DNA from 2 places in the Cloacibacillus sp. genome. Region 1 is predicted to be linked to the other one. Evidence: riboswitches for the same ligand, from Rfam matches in the RefSeq annotation. Region 1 holds a riboswitch; the other holds the start of a gene.
What was found. Region 1 has a riboswitch for thiamine pyrophosphate ahead of thiD (bifunctional hydroxymethylpyrimidine kinase/phosphomethylpyrimidine kinase). Riboswitches for the same ligand answer to the same signal wherever they lie in the genome.
Positions count from the first base shown of each region.

Region 1 (10,022 bases):
TATTTTCTTTCGATCGGCACGGCGTCTATGTCGGAGACGAGCTTCGCCGCCGCGCGGTGCGCCTCAATGACATCACCGGCGAAGGCCTTTATGACTTTATAATCACCGTCCACAACGACGTTGACGATAAAGTCTGGCTTCACCATCCGCGCCGCCTCGACCTGGTCCATGTGAAAGGGGTTGCTAGCAGAGATGTTTCCGCTGCGGACGTCGGGATTTGTCCCGCTCCCCAGCCCTTCGTTCAGCGCCAGCGCGTGGTTTTTCATGATCGTCTCACGCGCCGATATCCCGGGAAGAATGTTCTTCACGCCGCCGCCAAACCCCGCGAGAAAGTGATAAACCACGCCGCCCACAAGGATGAGCCGGTCGCTCCCTGCTGCGATGGAATTTATCTTCACCGGCGTCCCGCGCGAAGTGGTCCCCAGATAGGTGCACTCGCTCTCGGTACAGCTGTGGTCGATTATCCTGACACGCCCGCAGAGCTCCGCCGTGATAAGAGCATCGTGCTCCGCGCTCGTCTGCCGCCGGTGCGTGCCGGTCCCCGACAGGACGGTGATATCCGCGTCCGGGATGCCCAGCCGGTTGAGCCGCTCGACAAGCAGCGGTACGACGACCGCCGGGGACTGCCACTGGCGCGTGATATCGGAGATCGCGATACAGACCTTTTCTCCGGCGTGGAATATTTCGTCGAAGGGCGGCGTGCCCACCGGCGACTCGAGCGAGCGGCGCACATGTTCTTCCGGAGTGCCGGGCAGCAGCTCCACATGGTTTGGTTCGACTACCTCTTTTATAAGCTCGTCGGGGAGGTTTACTTTAAATTCCCCGCCGCCGTATTTCAATGAATGGCGTGACATATTTTTCGCTTCCCTTCCTGCCCAGGCAGAAAAATTTTTGCGCGTTATATTATACAGCCATCACCGCGCGGTGAAAGAGAGGCTTTACACAATCCGCGCCGGAGATTACGCTTCGTCCCATACCCAGTAAAAACCGAGCAGGCCGCTTTCGCAGCCGGCGCGCGCGCGCCGCCCGCCGTCAAGACGGTTGCTTATCGCGTAGGGAAAGCCAAGGCGGAGCACGACCTCGTTAAGGGGCCAGCGGACGCCGGCGATCGATACGCCGGTACAGCTATCGGAAAAAGATAAGAGTGAGAGCGCCTTCGGTCTCCGCGTAAAGGTGAAGGCCGCCTCCGCGGGTCCCTCAATGAGGACCAGCCCCTCCCTCTCGTCGGCGATGCAAAAAGGAACGTGCGGAGAGGAAAAGTTCAAAAAAGAGAGGACTAGGCTCCATAAATGGTCAAATCTGCCGCCCCAGGCGCCCGTTAAAAATATTTTTTTTACCCGATCTTTATTTTTTTCGCGGAAGATATCGAGCGCCAGCTGAAAATCGGTCAGGTCTTTTTCGCTCTGATACCTCTCTATGGGAACACCGTTATCCTCCGCCCAGCGCCAGCTTTCGGCGGAGGCGCTGTCGCAGTCGCCGATAAGACGCCGAGGGATGATCCCCGCGCGGCGGCAGGCCTCTATCCCCCGGTCGACCGCCCACACCTCGCCGCGGAAAGCAAGCTCCGAGAGCCAAAGGGGCGAAGGCTCCCTGCCGCCAAGCACCATCAGAGCGGAATCCACTCCCGTCCCATTATCCTGCTCTATCGTCACCTGCGGCAGTCTTGTCGTCTCCATACGGCGGCCCCCTCCTTTACCTGAATTTTTCCAGCCTCGGCATTATTATATATACGAGCACCATCAGAATGGCAGTCTCGGGAAGTACGCTGCTCCCGTTGTAGAGTATCGAATAGAGCCAGATATTGGTCCCCTCCGGCGCGTAAGAGGCGAAAAATACGACGCCCGAAAGCACCGCCGCGGCAAAGTTCGCGAAACAGGCGCAAAGCACGCCGAGCCATTTTTCCCGCGGGAAGAATCCCGCGATCCCGATCAGCCCGCTGGCAACGGGATAGTCAAGCAGCGCCTGGAGCGGATGCACCACGTAGCCGCCGAGCATAAGACGCAGAAGCCCCGTGACCACGCCGACGAATATTCCGTAGCGCCAGCCGTTCCTGAACGCGAAAATCAGCAGCGGCAGCAGCGTGAGGCTCACGGAGCCGCCCTGCGGCATCGAGAAAAGTTTGAAATAAGAGAGCACCACGGCAAGAGCGATGGAGAGGGCCCCCTCGACGAGTATCCTAAGCGGTATTTTCATTGCTGCATCCTCCAGAGGTCATTATTACACCGGAGATGAAAGAAAAGGTAAATGATTTCTCCATCTTCCCTACGACGGCGTTATCCGTATCAGGTTCAAAGGGTCATGACATGCGTCAATTTCTCAGCCTCGCGACTCCCCCGATGTTAAGAATGTTTTAACAACTCGCCCCATCTTTGTCAAGTTGACAGTACCGTTCGTTAGGATGATAATAACTGCGACTCCGGGGGAGCTTAAGAAGCTGAGAGGAAGTTTTTGACTTCGACCCCAGACCTGATCCGGTTAATGCCGGCGTAGGGAGCGAGGCCGAGAAAAGAAAAGATGCCCCGCTCTGATTAGAGCGGGGTTTTTATTTTGAAAAGGGGTATGGCGATGAAATATGGGATATACCGCGGAATAGCGATGACCGTCGCGGGAAGCGATTCCGGCGGCGGCGCGGGGATTCAGGCCGATCTAAAGACTTTCGCGGCTCTGAAGGTCTTCGGGACCTCGGCGATAACGGCGCTCACCGTTCAAAATTCTCTCGGGGTGACCGGCATCCATAACGCGCCGCCGGAGATAATCAAGGCGCAGATACTCGCCGTGGGCAATGATTTCCCGCTCGGCGCGGTCAAGACGGGGATGCTCGGCAACCGCGAAACGATCAGGGCCGTCGCCGAAGGGCTGTCGGAGCTGGGAATAAAAAAGATCGTCGTCGATCCGGTGATGGTGGCCCAGAGCGGGGACTCCCTGCTCGCCGCCGACGCCGTCGAGGCGGTGAAGGAGATCATCGTGCCGTTGGCGTCGATCGTCACCCCTAACCTCCCGGAGGCCGAAAAGCTGACGGGGATGAGGATAGAGAGCGTCGAGGAGATGACGGCCGCGGCGCGCGAGATCGCAAAGCTCGGCTGCGGCGCGGTGCTCGTCAAGGGCGGCCATCTCGCGGGCGAGCCGGAGATCATCACGGACGTGCTGCTCGCGGACGGCAAAATCTCGCTGCTGCAGGACAGAAGGATTGAGACGACGGCAAACCACGGCACCGGCTGTACTCTGAGCTCGGCAATCGCCGCGGAGCTTGCCGCCGGTCTCGGACTTGAGGAGGCGGTGGCACGCGCGCGGCAGTACCTACGGGCGGGACTTCACTACGGGGTGACGGCGGGGCACGGCGCGGGCTGCCTCGGACACGCCGTCACCATGCCGTGGACCGAGATCGTTCATGGCTAGGCCTCTCGTCTACCAGATAACGAACGGCGTCTCCGCGCAGCTCCAGGCCGACTGCGTCGCGCTGCTCGGCGGCGCTTCGATAATGTCGCGCCAGATCGCGGAGGCGGGAGAGATCGCCGCCACCTGCGACGCGCTGCTGATCAACATCGGCACGCCGCCTGACGACGCCCTTGCGCTCTACCGCGCGGCGGCCTCCGCGGCGGCGAAAAACAACGTGCCGATAGTGATAGACCTCGTCGGCTACGGATTTTCAAAATACCGCACGGATATCGCCGACGCGCTGCTCGCCGAATTCCGCTTCTCCGTGATAAAGGGCAACGAGGCGGAGATCGGCGCTCTCGGCGGCAGCGGCGCGGCTCCGCGCGGCGTCTCCTGCGACACGGCGGTAAACGGCGCGGCGCGGCTCGTCGAAGCGTGCGCGAAAAAATACGGCTGCACCGTCTACAGCACCGGAGAGACGGACAACATCTCCGACGGAAGGAACAGCTTCGTCATTGACGGAGGCTCGCCGCTGCTGCGCGGCACCAGCGGGATCGGCTGCGCGCTCGGCAGCGCGACGGCGCTCTACTGCGCGGGGGAAAGGCCGCTGGAGGCGGCGCGGCGCGCACTGAGGCTCTTCCGCCGCGCGGCGGCGGAGGCCGCAGCGGATACGGAGGGCCCCTATTCTTTCAGAATAAAATTCATGGACATGCTTGCTGAATACGGCTCCATATTACGGAATGAGGTGAAATAATTTGGCGGTAGACAGGAAAAGACTCGCGGAACAGCTCCGCCTCTATCTGATCTGCGGCGAGGGCGATACGCCGGACGATGTGCTCGGGAAGACGGCCGCCGCTCTCGAAGGCGGCGTCACAGCGGTCCAGCTGCGCGTAAAGAGCTGGACGGGGCGCGAATGTTACAATACGGCGCTGGCGCTGAAAGATCTCTGTCACGCGCGCGGCGCGGCGCTGCTGGTCAACGACCGGCTGGATATCGCCCTCGCGGCGGGAGCCGACGGCGTCCACCTCGGGCAAAAAGATCTGCCGGTCGGCGCGGCGCGGCGGATCGCGGGGCCGGACTTTATCATCGGCGGCACGGCGCGCACGCCGGAGCTCGCGCGCGAGGCCCAGCGGCTGGGCGCGGACTACATCGGCTGCGGCACGGCCTTCGGCACCGCAACCAAGGACGACGCCGTCGTCATCGGCCCGGAGGGCATCAAAGAGGCGCTTGCGGCGGTTGATATCCCTTCGGTGGCCATCGGCGGCATCGGGCTCGCGAACGTCTCCCGTCTCGCCGGCTGCGGATGCAGCGGGATATCGCTCTCCGGCGCGGTGATGAGGGCCGCCGACCCCAGAGAGGCCGCGAAGGCGCTGATGAGGGAGATAGACAAGAGCCTCGGCTGCTGAGGCACGCCGGTAACTTTTTTGTAAAATTTATTGAACCTGGAGGTAATAAAAATGCAGAACGAAGAAAGAAAAAAGCTATTTAAAAGGGCGGTTCTCGCCGGAGCCTTCGCGGCGGCCGGCGTGGTGCTCTCCGTCGTCTCGATCCCCATGGGGCCGACCAAGTGCTTCCCCTTTCAGCACACGATAAACGTGCTCGCGGGGATAATCCTCGGCCCCTGGTGGGCGGTAGGCGCGGCCTTTACGACGAGCGTCATCAGAAACCTGATGGGCACGGGCAGCCTCTTCGCCTTCCCGGGAAGCATGTTCGGCGCGCTGTTTGTCGGCCTCGCGGCTAAGGCCCTGCCCGAAAGATACAAGGTCTGCGCCGCCTGCGCCGAGCCGGTCGGTACGGGCATCGTCGGAGCCTGGGTAGGAGCGAAGGTTCTCGGCCCCATCCTCGGCAAGGGCATCGGCTTCCTCTTCTTCTCCGGCTCCTTCCTCATGAGCTCCGTCCCCGGCGCGGTGATCGGCGCTCTGCTCGTCTACTGCCTGCAAAAGAGGATGGTGCTGACGCGCACCTTCGGGGCGATGATTTAAAAACAACTTCGCCGGACCTCACGGCGGCGGACGCCGCCGTCCATAAACGGCAGGCGCCGTAGCGCGGGGAATCGACCGCCGCCGCTCCGGCGCCTTTAATATTTCAGCGCCGCGTCCCGCCTTTACCGCTGCCTTTTATCTATCGACGCGTACGCCTCCGCGATCTTCACCAGCATCCCGACGACCAGCTCCATATCATCGGCGCAGGCGAATTCCAGCCGTCCGTGATGGTTGTGGCTCGCCGTCCCGAGATTAGGGCAGGGCAGCCCCATAAAAGAGAGGTTCGCCCCGTCCGTGCCGCCGCGTATCGGGGCGATGAATGGCTCGCCGCCCGCCGCCCTGACGGCCTCCTTCGCGATATCGATCATAAACGGATATTTTTCGACCACCTCGGCCATGTTGCGGTATGTCTGCGTTATCACCGGCTCCGCGCGGCCCTCGCCGTACCTTTCATTGATGCGGCGCGCCGCCTCACGTATCATATCCTCGCGCGCCCTGAGCCTCCGCCCGTCGTGGTCACGAAGGATATACCGCTGAAAGGCGCTCTCCACGCCGCCGCCGCTCTCGTCGAGAAGGAAAAAGCCCTCGCGCCCCTCGGTATTTTCGGGACGTTCCGCCGCCGGCAGCATCGAGAAAAACTCCATCGCCAGCAGCTGCGCGTTTATCAAAACATTCTTCGCCGTCCCCGGATGGACGCTGCGTCCCGTGAAAGAGACATGAGCCGCCGAGGCGTTGAAATTTTCGTAGGATATCTCGCCGAAGCGGCCGCCGTCCACTGTATAGGCAAAGTCGGCGCCGAACCTTTTCAGGTCGAAATGTTCCGTACCGCGCCCGATCTCCTCGTCGGGAGTGAAGGCTATCACGATCTTGCCGTGCCTGATCGAATCGTCGGCCAGCAGCCGCTCCGCCATCGTCAGGATCTCGGCGATCCCCGCCTTGTCGTCCGTGCCGAGCAGAGTCGTGCCGTCGGTGACGATGAGCCTCTTCCCCTCGTAATCCTCCAGAAAGGGAAAATCGGAGACCCTCATGACGATATTTTTATCTTCGCAGAGAACAATATCGCCGCCGCCGTAGTCCACCAGGCGCGTCCTGATATCTTCGCAGGGCGAGGCGGGCGAGACGTCCATATGGGCGATAAGGCCAAGGACGGCGGCCTCCGCCTCTATATTCGCAGGAATGGCGGCATAAAGATAGCAGTGCTCGTCGATGCAAACCTCGGAGAGCCCCATCTCCCGCATCTCCCTCTCAAGCAGACGCGCCATATCCCAGATGCCCGGCGCGCTCGGGCTGCCCGCGCCCTTTTCGTCGGAGGCGCTGGCGATGCGCACATATTCAAGCAGACGTTCATACGCTTTCATTATTCCTTTTCCTTTCTTATTCCCGTAATAAACCGCAGGCGCCGCCGCGTTTCCGGCAGCGGCCGCGCCCTAGCCGTTACCGGCACTCTCGTCCACGTCGAGAGCCTTCAGCCCGTAGCGGAATATGGAGATCATTATCGAGGATATCGCAAAAAGCTCGCAGAGCACGCCGGACCATGATCCAGCGTGCGCGTCGTAGACAAGCCAGAAGGGCGAACTGACAAACATATTCGCCAGCCTGATCTTCTTACCGTTGGTGCTCCACATCGCCGAGGTGGTGACGATCATCGCGGCGCAGGGCAGCAGGCTGAATGCGTCCGTCCAGGTCGCAAAACAGCCGGCGGCAAAGAGGCCGATAAAAAGCCACAGCCACAGCGGGCTGCGGGCCCAGCGTTTTTTAGCGTTAAATAAAATGACGCCGCGCAGCAGCGCAATAAAGAGGGTCGTCGCGCCGGAGAGGGCGCCCAGCATAAAAAAGTGGATGATATAGAGCAGATGTCCGCAGATCTGCATCCCGAAAAGACGGTGCGACGTTTTGCACTGATATGCGCCGATGAGCATCGCCGCACCACCAAACCCTATCGCCTGTGCCAGTATATAATGCCAGTCCATTTATCGCTCATCTCCGGCTGTCATATTCCGCCGCCAAAAGCGGGCGCGGCGGCAAAATAGGTCGGCCTTCACAGCGAGGCCAGCTTTGCGCCCAGCTCCCGCGCCTTCTCCCGCCACCGCTCCTCCGTGCCGTCGTTTACCAGAACAAAGTCGGCCCTGGCCATCTTCTCTTCGCTCGGCAAAAGCCTGTTCTCACGACGGGAGACCTCTTCGGCGTTCCAGCAGCGCTTCGCGTTGCGTTCGACACGCTTCTCGAAGGGGGCGGCGGCGTAGACCACATAATCAAGCCAGCCGTCGTACCCGGCCTCGTAGAGCAGAGGTATCTCCACCACCACCCAGCCGCCGGCCGCGTCCGCCATCTCCTTTATCTCATCCATCGTCCTCTTGTGCAGCAGCTTTGAGGCGAAGCGGTACTCCTCTTCGTCGGTGAATATCTTCGCGGCGATCTTCGCCCACAACTCCCTGTGCGGCGCGTTGAAAAAACCGGCGCCCCAACGCTTTTCCGCCTCCCTCTGTATCTGCGGGTCGTCCCATAGGGAGCGCGCGACGCTATCCGAATCTATAACGCGCGCCCCCATCGCGGCCCACTCTTTACAGAGCATGCTCTTACCAGCGCCAACGTCGCCCGTTAGCCCTATTGTCGGCATGATAGCCGCCTCCCTGCGCGTCGTCTGTAAATTCTTTGACATCTTTCGGTATCTCGCCGAGGAAACGCGACATCGGATTGCGCTGGATGCCGCCAAAGAGCAGGCGGCTCGAGGCGCAGCTGATGTAAAGCTGCTCCCGCGCGCGCGTCATCCCGACATAGCAGAGACGCCGCTCCTCCGCGATATCGCCCTCGCCCGTGACGGAGCGGGCGCTCGGGAAGATACCCTCCTCAAGCCCGATGAGGAAGACCACGGGGAACTCAAGGCCCTTCGCCGCGTGCAGCGTCAGCATGTTGACGGAGTCCTCCATGCCTTCGGGCGAATCCTGGTCGGTTATCAGCGGTATTTCCGTCAGAGCCTGCGTAATGTCGCTCTCCGGCGAGACGATGGAAAGAATTTCCATCACGTTCTCCACGCGCTCCTCCCAGTCGTCAGGATACTCGTCGCGCAGATACTTTTCGTATCCGTTTGAGTCGATGATCGTGCGCACCGCCTCACCGATGTTGTCCTCGTTCGCGAGGATCGCGAGCATGTCGGAGGCGAGCGCCTTCGCGCCGCCGCCCTGCTTGCCCTTGAGGCCGCCGCCATTCGCGAGGACCGATTTCCACAGCTCCTCCGCACCGGCGGACTCCAGCGCCGCGATCGCCTCGCCCAGCAGCTCTACACTCTTTTTTCCGAGCCCGCGCGTCGGAATGTTGGCGACGCGCGCCAGCGAAATGGCGTCGCGCGGATTGACGGCGAGACGCAGCATCGAGAGGGCGTCCTTGACCTCGGCGCGCTCATAGAAGGCGACGCCGCGGATGACGCGGTAAGGTATCGAACGCTCCAGCAGCGCCTGCTCCATGCCGCGGCTCAGGACGTTCATACGGTAGAGGATCGCCATCTCCCCGTAGGCGTAGCCGTCGTCGTGCAGCGACTCAATCTTTTTCGCGATCCACTCCGCCTCGTCCGAATCCTTGAAGCTCCGCCGCACGTTTATCAGCCGCCCGCGCTCGGCGGCGGTCCAGAGATCCTTCGGGTGGCGGTCGTCGTTGTTCTTTATCACGCCGTTGGCCCCGTCAAGGATATTCCCCGTCGATCGGTAATTCTGGTCCAATATCGTCATCTTCGAGCCCTTAAAGTCGCGCTCAAAGTTAAGGATCATCGCCATCTCCGCGCCGCACCAGCCATAGATAGACTGATCCGGGTCGCCGACGACCATTATCTTGCGTCCGTCGTCGACCAGACAGCGCAGCAGGAGATACTGCGGATGGTTCACGTCCTGATACTCGTCGACAAGCACCCAGTCCAGGCGCGAACGCTCGTGATCGAGCACCTCGCGGTTGGTGGCAAGGATGTGCAGCGGCATCACCATCAGGTCGTCGAAGTCGAGAGCGCCCTGCATTTTCAGTTGTTTTTGGTAGGTGTCGTAGAGGGTGCGCCAGCGATCCGATATCTTAGGCTCGCGCGACACGGGGTTCGCCTTCGTCTTGGCCTGCGATATCATGTCAAGCGCCGCGGACATCTCCAGCTTCTTCGGGTCTATGTTCAGCTCCGCCATCGCCCGCTTGACGACCGCTTTGGTGTCACCGCGGTCAAAGATCACGAACGGATAGGGATGTCCGAGCTTCTGAAGCGCCTCCGAATAGCGGTGCAGAAACCTCAGCCCGTATGCGTGGAAGGTCGATATCTCCAGCCCCTGTAAATTACCGTCGAAGATCGCCTCGGCCCGGCTCTTCATCTCGCGCGCCGCCTTGTTCGTAAAGGTGAGCGCGAGTATGCGCCAGGGGCGGATATTCTGTTCCTGTATAAGGTAGGCGATCTTCGTCGTAAGCACCTTAGTTTTGCCGCTGCCCGCGCCCGCAAGCACGACCTGAGGCCCGTCGCAGTAAGTCACGGCCTCGCGCTGGCGCGGATTGAGCGATTCTATCATTTCACAAACCATGAGCCACACGTCCTTAATAAAATATAGACTAAATTACCTCCTGTGCGCAGATAGGTCAAGTGGCGCGGTGTGAGGCACGGTAATTTTACGGTCTGGAACCAGGCCCAGCCCGTTATCATTTACT
Region 1 is NZ_JAJBUX010000030.1:1,963-11,984, forward strand. It holds gene larA (nickel-dependent lactate racemase) at 1-854, opposite strand, end outside; gene LIO98_RS03835 (thiamine diphosphokinase) at 960-1,676, opposite strand; gene thiT (energy-coupled thiamine transporter ThiT) at 1,693-2,193, opposite strand; TPP riboswitch at 2,242-2,345, opposite strand; TPP riboswitch at 2,409-2,511, shown strand; gene thiD (bifunctional hydroxymethylpyrimidine kinase/phosphomethylpyrimidine kinase) at 2,566-3,396, shown strand; gene LIO98_RS03850 (hydroxyethylthiazole kinase) at 3,389-4,129, shown strand; gene thiE (thiamine phosphate synthase) at 4,131-4,781, shown strand; gene thiW (energy coupling factor transporter S component ThiW) at 4,833-5,357, shown strand; gene pepT (peptidase T) at 5,480-6,715, opposite strand; gene LIO98_RS03870 (YgjV family protein) at 6,785-7,327, opposite strand; gene LIO98_RS03875 (dephospho-CoA kinase) at 7,396-7,974, opposite strand; gene LIO98_RS03880 (UvrD-helicase domain-containing protein) at 7,934-9,898, opposite strand.

Region 2 (10,022 bases), on a different contig from region 1:
CTTCGCCTAAAAATACGCCGCGCGAAGGCTTTTAATCGCGGCGCATATTGCGCAGCGCGAGCAGACGCACAAGCTGCAGCACGGTCATCACCAGCGCCGCCACATAGGTCAGCGCCGCCGCGTCGAGCACGGCCTTGGCGCCGCCGAGCTCGCTCCCCGAAAGGGTATTCGTCTCGCTCAGCAGCTTCAGAGCCCTCGCGCTCGCGTCAAACTCAAGCGGCAGGGTCACGAGGTGAAAGACAAGCACGCCGCAGAAGAGCAGGATGCCGACGTTGAGCAGATTCAGCGAGCCAAAAATCAGCCCGATAAAGAATAGCGGCATCGAAAGCGTCGAGCAGAGCTGCACGCCCGGCGCGATCGCGTTGCGGAACTTCAGAAAGCCGTAGCCCTCCTTGTCCTGTATCGCGTGGCCGACCTCATGGGCGGCAACGCCGATAGCCGCGATGCTGCGGCTGGAATTTACGCTGTCTGAAAGGCGCAGGACCTTTGAGCGTGGATCGTAGTGGTCGGTCAGTTCGCCGGGGACGCGCTCGATTTTGACGTTCGCCAGCCCGCGGCGGTCAAGCAGCGTGCGTGAGACCTGCTCCGCCGAGACTCCGCTCATGGCGCGGACTTCACTGTATTTCGCAAAAGCGCCCTTGACCTTGAACTGGGCCCACATCGAGAATATCAGGGCCGGGATCAGCACGATGATCGTCGGGTCGAAAAACGGATAGAACATCCGTGGCACCTCCTAATCTAATTTCTATATATTATAGTCTAATTTGGTCAATTTTATTTGCCGACGCCGTAAAAATCAGCAATTTCATTGACGACGCGCTCCTGCTCCTCGGGCAGCAGCTCGGGGAACATAGGCAGCGCGAGCACTTCGTCGGCAAGCATCTCCGACACGGGGAAATCGCCTTTGGCGTAGCCGAGATATGAGAAGCAGTGCTGCAGATGGAGCGGCAGCGGATAATAGACGCGCGACGTTACGCCGCGCTCGTCGAGGAACTTCTGAAGCTCGTCGCGCCTCTGCGCGCGAATAACATACTGGTGGTAGACATGGCGTCCTCCCGCGAGCTCCGCCGGCGGTGTGATAAGCTCCAGCAGTCCCTTCTCGGCGAAGAGCGTCATATAACGCTCGGCGACGATACGGCGCTCTTCATTCCAGCCCTCAAGATGGCGCAGACGCACACGGAGGATCGCCGCCTGCAGCGCGTCGAGGCGGCTGTTTATGCCGACCTCTTCGTGGAAATAGGTCTTGCCCGCGCCGTGAACGCGGAGGTTCTTCACGCGCTGCGCGAACTCTGGGTTATCGGCTATGGAGACCATACCGCCGTCTCCGTAGCAGCCGAGGTTTTTCGTCGGGAAGAAGGAGAAGCAGCCCATATCGCCGACGGAGCCGCTGCGCGCTACGCGGCCGTCGATCATCCGGTGGGCGCCGATGGCCTGCGCGCAGTCCTCGATGAGAGCTATACCGCGTCTTTTCAGCTCGTCCTTTATCTCCTCAAGAGGACACATCTGCCCAAAGAGGTGAACGGGAAGCACCGCCCTCGTGCGCGGAGTGATCTTCGCAAGAATATCTTCGCTCTTTATATTGTAGGTAACGGGGTCGACATCGGCGAATACCGGCGTCGCTCCGTTGCGCGTAATGCAGCTTACGGTGGCGAAGAAGGTGAAGGGAGTCGTTATCACCTCGTCGCCCGGCTTCAGGTCGAGGGCCATCAGCGCGAGCACGAGGGCGTCGGTGCCGGAGGCGCAGCCGACGGCGTTCTTCACCTCCAGGTAGGCGGCGATCTCTTTTTCAAGGGCCTCCACCTCGGGGCCGAGTATGAAGTGCTGAGTGTCGAGCACTCGGAGAACGGCGACGTTTACCTCCTCTTTTACACGCGCATAGTTCCTTGTCAGGTCAAAAGACGGTATCTTTGTATTTTCTGTCATGATATTACCTCCGTTCAATCTTTTTTTCTTGAATCAGGCACTTCAAGCACCCGATGCGAATGGTGCAGATGCTCCCTCATATGCTCCTGCGCCCTCTCCTTGTCACGCTGGGCTATCGCGCGGAGTATCGCCCGGTGCTCCTGCGAAGAGTAGTTATCCTTCTCGTCGAACTGGTCGTAGAAGAAGATATAGACGTTGGTACGGAGCATGATGTTGTCAATATACTCGCAGAGCACATTGTTCTTTCCCGATTCCGCGATGAGGCGGTGGAAGGTGTTATTTGCCTCAAGAAAGGCGTCGAGATCCTTATTTTCAAAGGCGCTCTCCTCGGAGCGCAGCACCTCTTCCAGCCGTTCAAGCACACGGCGGTCCATACCGTTGCGGCAGGCGAGCTCCACGCTGAGGCTTTCAAGATATTCGCGCACATTATAGGCGCTTTCCATTTCGTTCACCGTCGGGGCCGCCACTCTCGCGCCGCTGTTGGGGACGATCTTGACCAGCCCCTCGTTGGCAAGGCGCCTCAGCGCCTCGCGCACGGGAGTCCTGCTCACTCCCATCTCTGTCGCTATCTTTACCTCGAGCAGTCTCTGCGACGGCTTCAGCTCCTTGCTGACGATCTTGCCGCGCAGATCGAGATAGACAAAATCCGAAGATGTGTTATATATCCTGGAACGCTGCATCATTACAAAATAATCCCCCTACTTGATGTTGCCCTGCTGCGATAAACTCTTCCTTAAAATTGCCCCGTATAAAATTTTCAGCCTCCGCGGTGGGCGCGGAGAATGCGTGTAAGAGCCCTTGACTCTCACTGTGTAGTACAAGAACAACTAATCTTAGCATAAAATCCCGTATCCGCAACATATCCCCGCTGCAAGTCGGCACAGGAAGATCCAAGCAGAAACAGCCTATAGGGCCGTCCGCCGATCGTCGCAGATCAAAAAATGCCGATTTGGCGTCAATGGGCTGAGTAATAAATTGTAATTTATCTCTTTTCCCACCCGAAGGAAATCGTCCGCTATATTGCCACAATAACAGAAAAATGAAGTAGAATATCCCCATGAGTAAACGACTGATAGTATTGTTTTTATCATTTTCCACAATAATCGCTTACGGCTACGCGCTCGGGGGCCTTGGGAGCTACGCGATGGGCGTGCCAAAACCGCTGCCGATCGCCGCGGGGCTCATCGGCGGTACGTTCTGCGCCTATCTCGCGCTGAAGATCTGGCGTCTCTATCTGGCGGAGATCGAGGCTGAGAACCAACGTATGGATGAGGAGCGCGAAGGGGACGAAGAAGAGGAATAGCCCTATCTCGCGGAGACTCCTCCTGATAATGGAAGTATCAAAACTGGCCCGATTCACTAATTTATTTTGCCATAGTAAACCAGGCCGGTTTTTTTATAGTTTCGCCGCCGCGCGGCGGAGCAGGTGACCGATGATTTTGCCGTTCTACGCGGCGGCGGACAAGGCAGCCGCCGGCTCTTGCTTATGCCTATTCGTCAAAAATAGAGACGATCTCTCCGTCCAGGATGCGGTTCATATTTCTGACGGCGCAGAAGTTGCCGCACATGCTGCAGGTATCCTCCCTTTCGGGCTTTGATTCGGCGCGGTAGCGCCTCGCCTTTTCCGGGTCTATCGCCAGCGTGAACATCTTTTCCCAGTCGAGCTTTTTACGCGCGAGGCTCATGTCGTGATCCCAGTCCTTCGCGCCCGGCACTCCCTTGGCGATGTCGGCGGCGTGCGCCGCGATCCGCGCGGCGATTATTCCCTCCTTGATGTCGTCGACGCCGGGCAGACGCAGATGTTCGGCGGGCGTCACATAACAGAGGAAGGCGGCTCCGTTCGCGGCGGCCAGCGCGCCGCCTATCGCGGAGGTGATATGGTCATAGCCGGGGGCGACGTCGGTGATGATCGGACCGAGCACGTAGAAGGGCGCTCCGTGGCAGAGGGTCTTTTCTATCTCCATATTCGCCGCGATCTGGTTCAGCGGCATGTGCCCCGGCCCCTCTATCATCACCTGCACATCTCTCGCCCAGGCCCGTTTTGTCAGCTCTCCGAGCGTTATCAGTTCGCCGATCTGCGAGGCGTCGGTAGCGTCCGCGATACAGCCGGGACGGCAGGCGTCGCCCAAGCTCAGCGTCACGTCATATTCGCGGCAGATGTCGAGCAGCTCGTCAAAGCGTTCGTAGAATGGATTTTCATTGCCGGTCATCTCCATCCAGGCGAAGATTATCGAGCCGCCGTGGGAGACGATATTCGTCAGACGCCTATTTTTTTTGAATTTTTCCGCCGTGTCACGGTTGATGCCGCAATGGACGGTCATGAAATCGACCCCGTCCCGCGCGTGCATGCGCGCGATGTCGATCCACTCCGCCGCCGTTATCTGCGCGAGCGGCTTGTTATAATAGACCACGGCGTCATAAATCGGTACGGTGCCGATCATCGCGGGACAGTTTTCCGTCAGACAGCGGCGGAATTTTCTTGTATCCCCAAAGGAGCTGAGGTCCATGATCGCCTCCGCACCCATTTCGACGGCGCTGCGCACCTTCTGAAATTCCATCTCCAAGTCGGTCATGTCCCGCGAGGTGCCGAGGTTGACGTTGATCTTCGTCCTGAGCATCGAGCCCAACCCATTCGGCGAGATCACGGTGTGCAGCCTGTTGCAGGGGATTATCGCCCGCCCCTCCGCCAGCAGCTTCATCAGCTTACCCGCCTCAATGTGCTCCTTCTCCGCGACCGCAGTCATCTCCTTCGTGAGGATTCCTCTGCGCGCCGCCTCCATCTGCGTCCGATATTCCACGTACCATCACTCTCTTTCCATAAATAAGCGGGGGAACACCCGAACCGGCATTCCCCCGCTAAAAAGACATATATGCTATCTTCCTACGGCGGCATTACCCGCATCAGGTGTAAGGGTCGAAGTTCGATTACTTCCTCTCAGCCTGCTTCGCAAGCTCCCCTGTATTGTTATCTAATTAGAGCATTAACAGAAATCTTTGTCAACTATGGATAGTCAAGCGATTTAGCCGCCCGATATAGAAAAGGAGGCCGCCCGCGGGCGGCCTCTCATGTACGGCTAAAGATAGAATTGTTACTGCGCGAGAAAATCCGCCGCGAACTGCGCCGCGAGCGCCGCCCCCATCGGGAGTATCTTCTCGTCGACCGTGTAACATTCGTGATGGTTGGACATCCCCGAGCCGGGAACATTTTCACTGCGTCCGCCAATGAAACCATAAACTCCCGGGGCCTTCTCCATGAGGAAGGAGAAATCCTCCGAGCCCATCAGCTTTTCAAAGGGGACGAGCGCCTCTTCGCCGAAGAGCTTCACCGCCGCGCCGCGCGCCGTCTCCATGACCTTTTCGTCGGAATTTATCACGGCGGGACAGAGATATTTGTATTCAAGCTCCGCGGTGCAACCGTAGCCGGCCGCCACATCTTCGGCGGTCTTTCTGATCATCTCCTCCATTTGCAGGCGAAATTTCGGATCGAAGGTACGCACCGTGCCGTCCATGACGGCCTTATCGGCGATGATGTTGAAACGCTGTCCCGCGTCGAAGGTGCCGACCGTGAGGACGAGCGAGTTGAGCGGGTTGTTCACGCGGCTGACGATCGTCTGCAGCGCCATGATGACGGCGGATGCGGCGGCGACCGCGTCGCGTCCCAAGTGGGGCGCCGAGCCGTGGCTCGCCTCGCCCTTGACCGTCAGCGTAAATATGTCGCAGGAGGCCATACGCTCGCCGTGTTCGATGTTCACCTTTCCGGCGTCGAGCTGACCCCATACATGCACTCCGTATACCGCGTCTACGCCCTTCATCAGCCCGCGGGCGACGGCGTCCTTCGCGCCGAGGGCCAATTCCTCGGCCGGCTGGAAGAAGAATTTCACCGTGCCGCGGAGTTCGTCGCGTATCTCCGACAGTATCTTTGCCGCGCCAAGCTGCATCGCGATGTGGGCGTCATGTCCGCAGGCGTGCATCCTGCCCTCGTTCTGCGAGGCAAAGGGGAGCCCCGTCGCCTCTTTCACTGGAAGGGCGTCGATATCGGCCCGCAGCAGCACGGTAGGGCCGGGCTTCGCGCCTTTAAGCGACGCAACGCAGCCGTACATGCCGTCGAAGCGCTCGACGGAGAGCCCCATCGCCTCAAGGTCCTTTACGATGGCCTCCGTCGTCTCCGCCTCATGTTCCGTAAGCTCCGGATGGGCGTGGTAATACCGGCGTCTCTCCACTATATAATCGTTGTACTTCGCGGCCAGAGCCTTGATGTCGGCAGCCATTATCCCGCCGCCCTTTCATCCGTAAAATCTTTTGCGAACTGCGCGTAGAGGGCCGCGCCACGGTGCATCGCATCCTCGTCTACGGTGAATTTATCGCTGTGGTTGGAGTAGGTGATGCCCTTAGACGGGTTGAGCGCGCCGATGAAGCCGTAGAAGCCGGGGACCTTCTCCATGAAGTAGGCGAAGTCCTCCGAACCGGTGAGGCGCGGCATCGTCGTCAGTATCTCCTCGCCGTAGAGCTTCACGGCGGCGTTCTTCGCGATCCTGTTCAAGTCGTCATGGTCGTTGATGACGGGACCGGGGAAGCGGTCGTACTGGAACTCAGCCTCGCAGCCGAGGGCCTCCGCGGTGTTCTTGATGATCTTTTCAAGCTGACTGTCGATCGTCTTGCGCAGTTCGCGCGAGTAGGTGCGCACCGTACCCTCCATCACCGCCTCGTTCGCGATGATGTTGAAGCGCTGCCCGGCGTGTACCGTGCCAACGGAGACGACGAGCGTGTTGAGCGGGTCGTTGACACGGCTGACGAAGGTCTGGAGGTTCATGATGATGGAGGCCGCCGCGACGACCGCGTCGTGGCCAAGATGCGGCGCGGAGCCGTGGGCGGCGAGCCCGCGGACGGTAATTTTAAAGTTGTCGCATGAGGCCATGCGCCCGCCCGGCTCAAGGCTCATGAGCGGCGCGTCGAAGACGCCCCAGATGTGCATGCCGAAGATCGCGTCGACGCCGTCAAGACAGCCCTTTTCGACGTAATATTCCGCCCCGTGGCAGGATTCCTCGGCGGACTGGAACATGAGCTTCACCGTTCCGTGGATATCCTCCCGCATCTCCATGAGGATCTTCGCCGCGCCAAGCAGCATCGCGATATGGGCGTCATGCCCGCAGGCGTGCATCTTGCCCTCGTTCTCCGAGGCGAAAGGCAGCCCAGTCTTCTCCACCGAGGGCAGCGCGTCGATGTCGGCGCGCAGCATCACCACCGGTCCCGGCTTACCTCCCTTGATCGTCCCGATGAGGCCGTAGTAGTCTGGGAAGGTCTCAACGGCGATCCCAATCGCCTCAAGCTCGCCCTTGATCGCCTCCGTCGTCTCTTTTTCCTCGAACGAAAGCTCGGGGTGGGCGTGGAACCGGCGCCGCTGGGCGATGATGTAATCGTTGTGCCTTTCGGCAGCTTCTTTTATGTTCATTTCAAGCCTCCTAAAACTTTCTCCGCCTGCGCTCACGCGCCGACGGAGTGTTACAGCTTAAAGCAGTCCGATAAAGATACCGGCGATAACGACCGAGGTGATCGTGACCGTCACAAAGCCACCGACGATCATCTGCGGCAGCATCGAGTCAAGCAGGTACTGGTGCTCTTCGGGGGTCTCGGCGAGAGCCTTGACCGACTCCTCTGTGAGGATGTAGTTCGGCGGGAAGCCGTAGAGCGCCGTCAGCGAGGTGGCGAAGGACATCTCCCAGCTTACTTTAAGGACCTTGCCGACAAGGATCGAAAGCACCGCCATGCCCGCGACGCCGATGACGATGATCGTCAGCATCGGACCGATGCATTCGCCGAGCATCTGCGGCGTCGCGTCCTTGAGTCCGGCGAAGACGAAGATCATCAGCACGTACATAAGGAATCCATAGGAACCGGCCTTATGCAGCGCGTTCTTCTCCAGGAAGCCAAGCTCGGTGAAGATGATACCGAAGAGCAGCGCGATAACCGCCATGTTGATGCCGGTCACCTTTGCCGCGAGGCTCGCGAGCCAGGCTGAGAACATCAGCTTCGCGAGGATGAGGGCCATCGTCGAATATTTCGCGGGGACCTCGGGGAAGATACGGTACTTCAGTACGTCGCTCGTCGCCATGTTGCCGACGGTGGTGTCTACTTTCTCGTTTTTGTTCACCTGAACCTCGCCGCTGCGGTACTTCGCCAGCAGGCGGCGGCCCTCAAGCTTGAGGCAGACGGCGGTCAGCGGATAGCCGAAGAATCCCTGCACCGCGTACATCGCGATCGCAAGCACGGCGGCCGTCGTGAGGCCCCTCTCCGCGGCGGCGCTGTTCATCATCGTCGCCGCGACGATGCCGCCCGTAAGCGGCGGAAGTCCGGCGATGACATAGGCGCGGCCGACGAGCGGGATGCAGATGAACCAGCAGAGGGCGACCATGCCCGCTAGCCCCGCGAGCGTGATGCAGATTATCTTCCACTGGTCAAGCAGCTGCCGGATGGAGATGATCGTCCCCATATGGGTGATGCAGAGCATGATGACGAGCGTACCTCCGAGCGGCGCGCCCATTCCCGCGAGAGCCACGATGTCCTTCGGGAAGAAGGTCCAGTAGCCGAAGAGGAAGAGCGTCGCAATGACGAAGACCGACGGTATCCATGCCTTTGTCTTGGTGCCGACAAATTCGCCTATGTAATAGACGACGGCAAGAACTAAAAATGCCACAATACTGCTCATAAAAAATACCTCCTATACATATAATTATTATGTAGGGCTATTTTACCGTATTTACCATTGTATGTACGTATTTATCACGTAAAAGTTTTTTAAATCACATATTTCCATTAACTTGCCGAAGCTTTGCATAAAATTTATATTTCCGCAGGAAAATTTTCCCCAAAATTGAGCTCTTTAGCTGTACAATTACAGGAGGTATGTGTTTGCATAATTCCCTTTGAATAATGAGAGGAGTTTTCTGTTAAATGAAGGTCACAGAGGAGATACGGAATTTTAAGGCGGAGTCGATCAGCGTCGGGGGTATCGCGGAACTGAAAGAGGCATCGCGCGAGGCGCGTGTCTGGGCGGTCGTCGCGACGGCGGCGGCGAAGAGCGGACATCCCGCGGGAGCACTCTCGTCGATGGATATTTACATGACGCTGCTCGGCGCGGCGAACGTCACGCCCGCGCTCGCGGACTCGCCGGAGCGCGACCGCATAGTAGTCAGCCACGGCCATACCTCGGCAGGCTTCTACGCGGCGCTCGCCGAATACGGTTTTTTCCCCGCGCATGAGATGGCGGCGAACTTCCGCCGTGCCGGCAGCCCCTATCAGGGTCACGTCGAGCGCGACGTCCCCGGCGTGGACTGGGGAACGGGCAACCTCGGCCAGGGACTCGCGGCGGGTGTAGGTTTCGCGCTCGCGGCGCGAACCCGCGGCTCGCAGGCGCACAGCTGGGTCGTCATGGGCGACGGCGAACAGGTCAAGGGACAGGTCGCCGAGGCGCGCAGGCTCGCGGCAAAAGAAAAGCTGACGAACCTCACCGCGCTCGTCGACTGGAACGACATCCAGATAAGCGGCCGCCTGGAAGAGGTCATGCCCGTCAACATTCCCGCCCTCTGGGCCGCCGACGGCTGGCAGGTCGTCGAATGTGACGGCCATGACCACAATGCGCTCTACAGGGCGATGAAGGCAGCGAAGGAGGCCTCCGTGCCGACGGTCGTCCTCTGCCGGATGACGATGGGCAAAGGCGTATCCTTCATGGAGAACGTCCCCGACTATCACGGCAAGCCCGCCGCCGGTGAAAAACTCGAACAGGCCCTCAAAGAGCTCGGCAGCGACGTCTCTCTCTTTAACACGGCGCTCGAAGAGCGTAAGGGGCCGCTCCCCAAGGGACGCCATGTCGCTCCGGAAAAGCCGGCGCTTGAACTCGGCGTTCCTCACACATACACCAAGGAAGACAAAAAGGACAATCGCGGAGCCTTCGGAAAGGCTCTCGCGGAGGTCGGAGAGCTCAACTATAAAAAGGCGGACGCGACGCCGATGCTCGTATTCGACTGCGACCTCGCCGGTTCGGTGAAGGTCGACGGCTTCGCGAAGGCCTGCCCCGACAACTATGTCGAGGCAGGTATCCAGGA
Region 2 is NZ_JAJBUX010000078.1:10,627-20,648, forward strand. It holds gene LIO98_RS10345 (zinc metallopeptidase) at 32-721, opposite strand; gene LIO98_RS10350 (DegT/DnrJ/EryC1/StrS family aminotransferase) at 775-1,923, opposite strand; gene LIO98_RS10355 (GntR family transcriptional regulator) at 1,938-2,606, opposite strand; gene LIO98_RS10360 (hypothetical protein) at 2,981-3,226, shown strand; gene thiC (phosphomethylpyrimidine synthase ThiC) at 3,414-4,721, opposite strand; TPP riboswitch at 4,784-4,892, opposite strand; gene LIO98_RS10370 (amidohydrolase) at 5,013-6,191, opposite strand; gene LIO98_RS10375 (amidohydrolase) at 6,191-7,372, opposite strand; gene LIO98_RS10380 (hypothetical protein) at 7,430-8,626, opposite strand; gene LIO98_RS10385 (transketolase) at 8,872-10,022, shown strand, end outside.
Region 2: another riboswitch for thiamine pyrophosphate. It lies ahead of thiC (phosphomethylpyrimidine synthase ThiC); the one in region 1 lies ahead of thiD (bifunctional hydroxymethylpyrimidine kinase/phosphomethylpyrimidine kinase).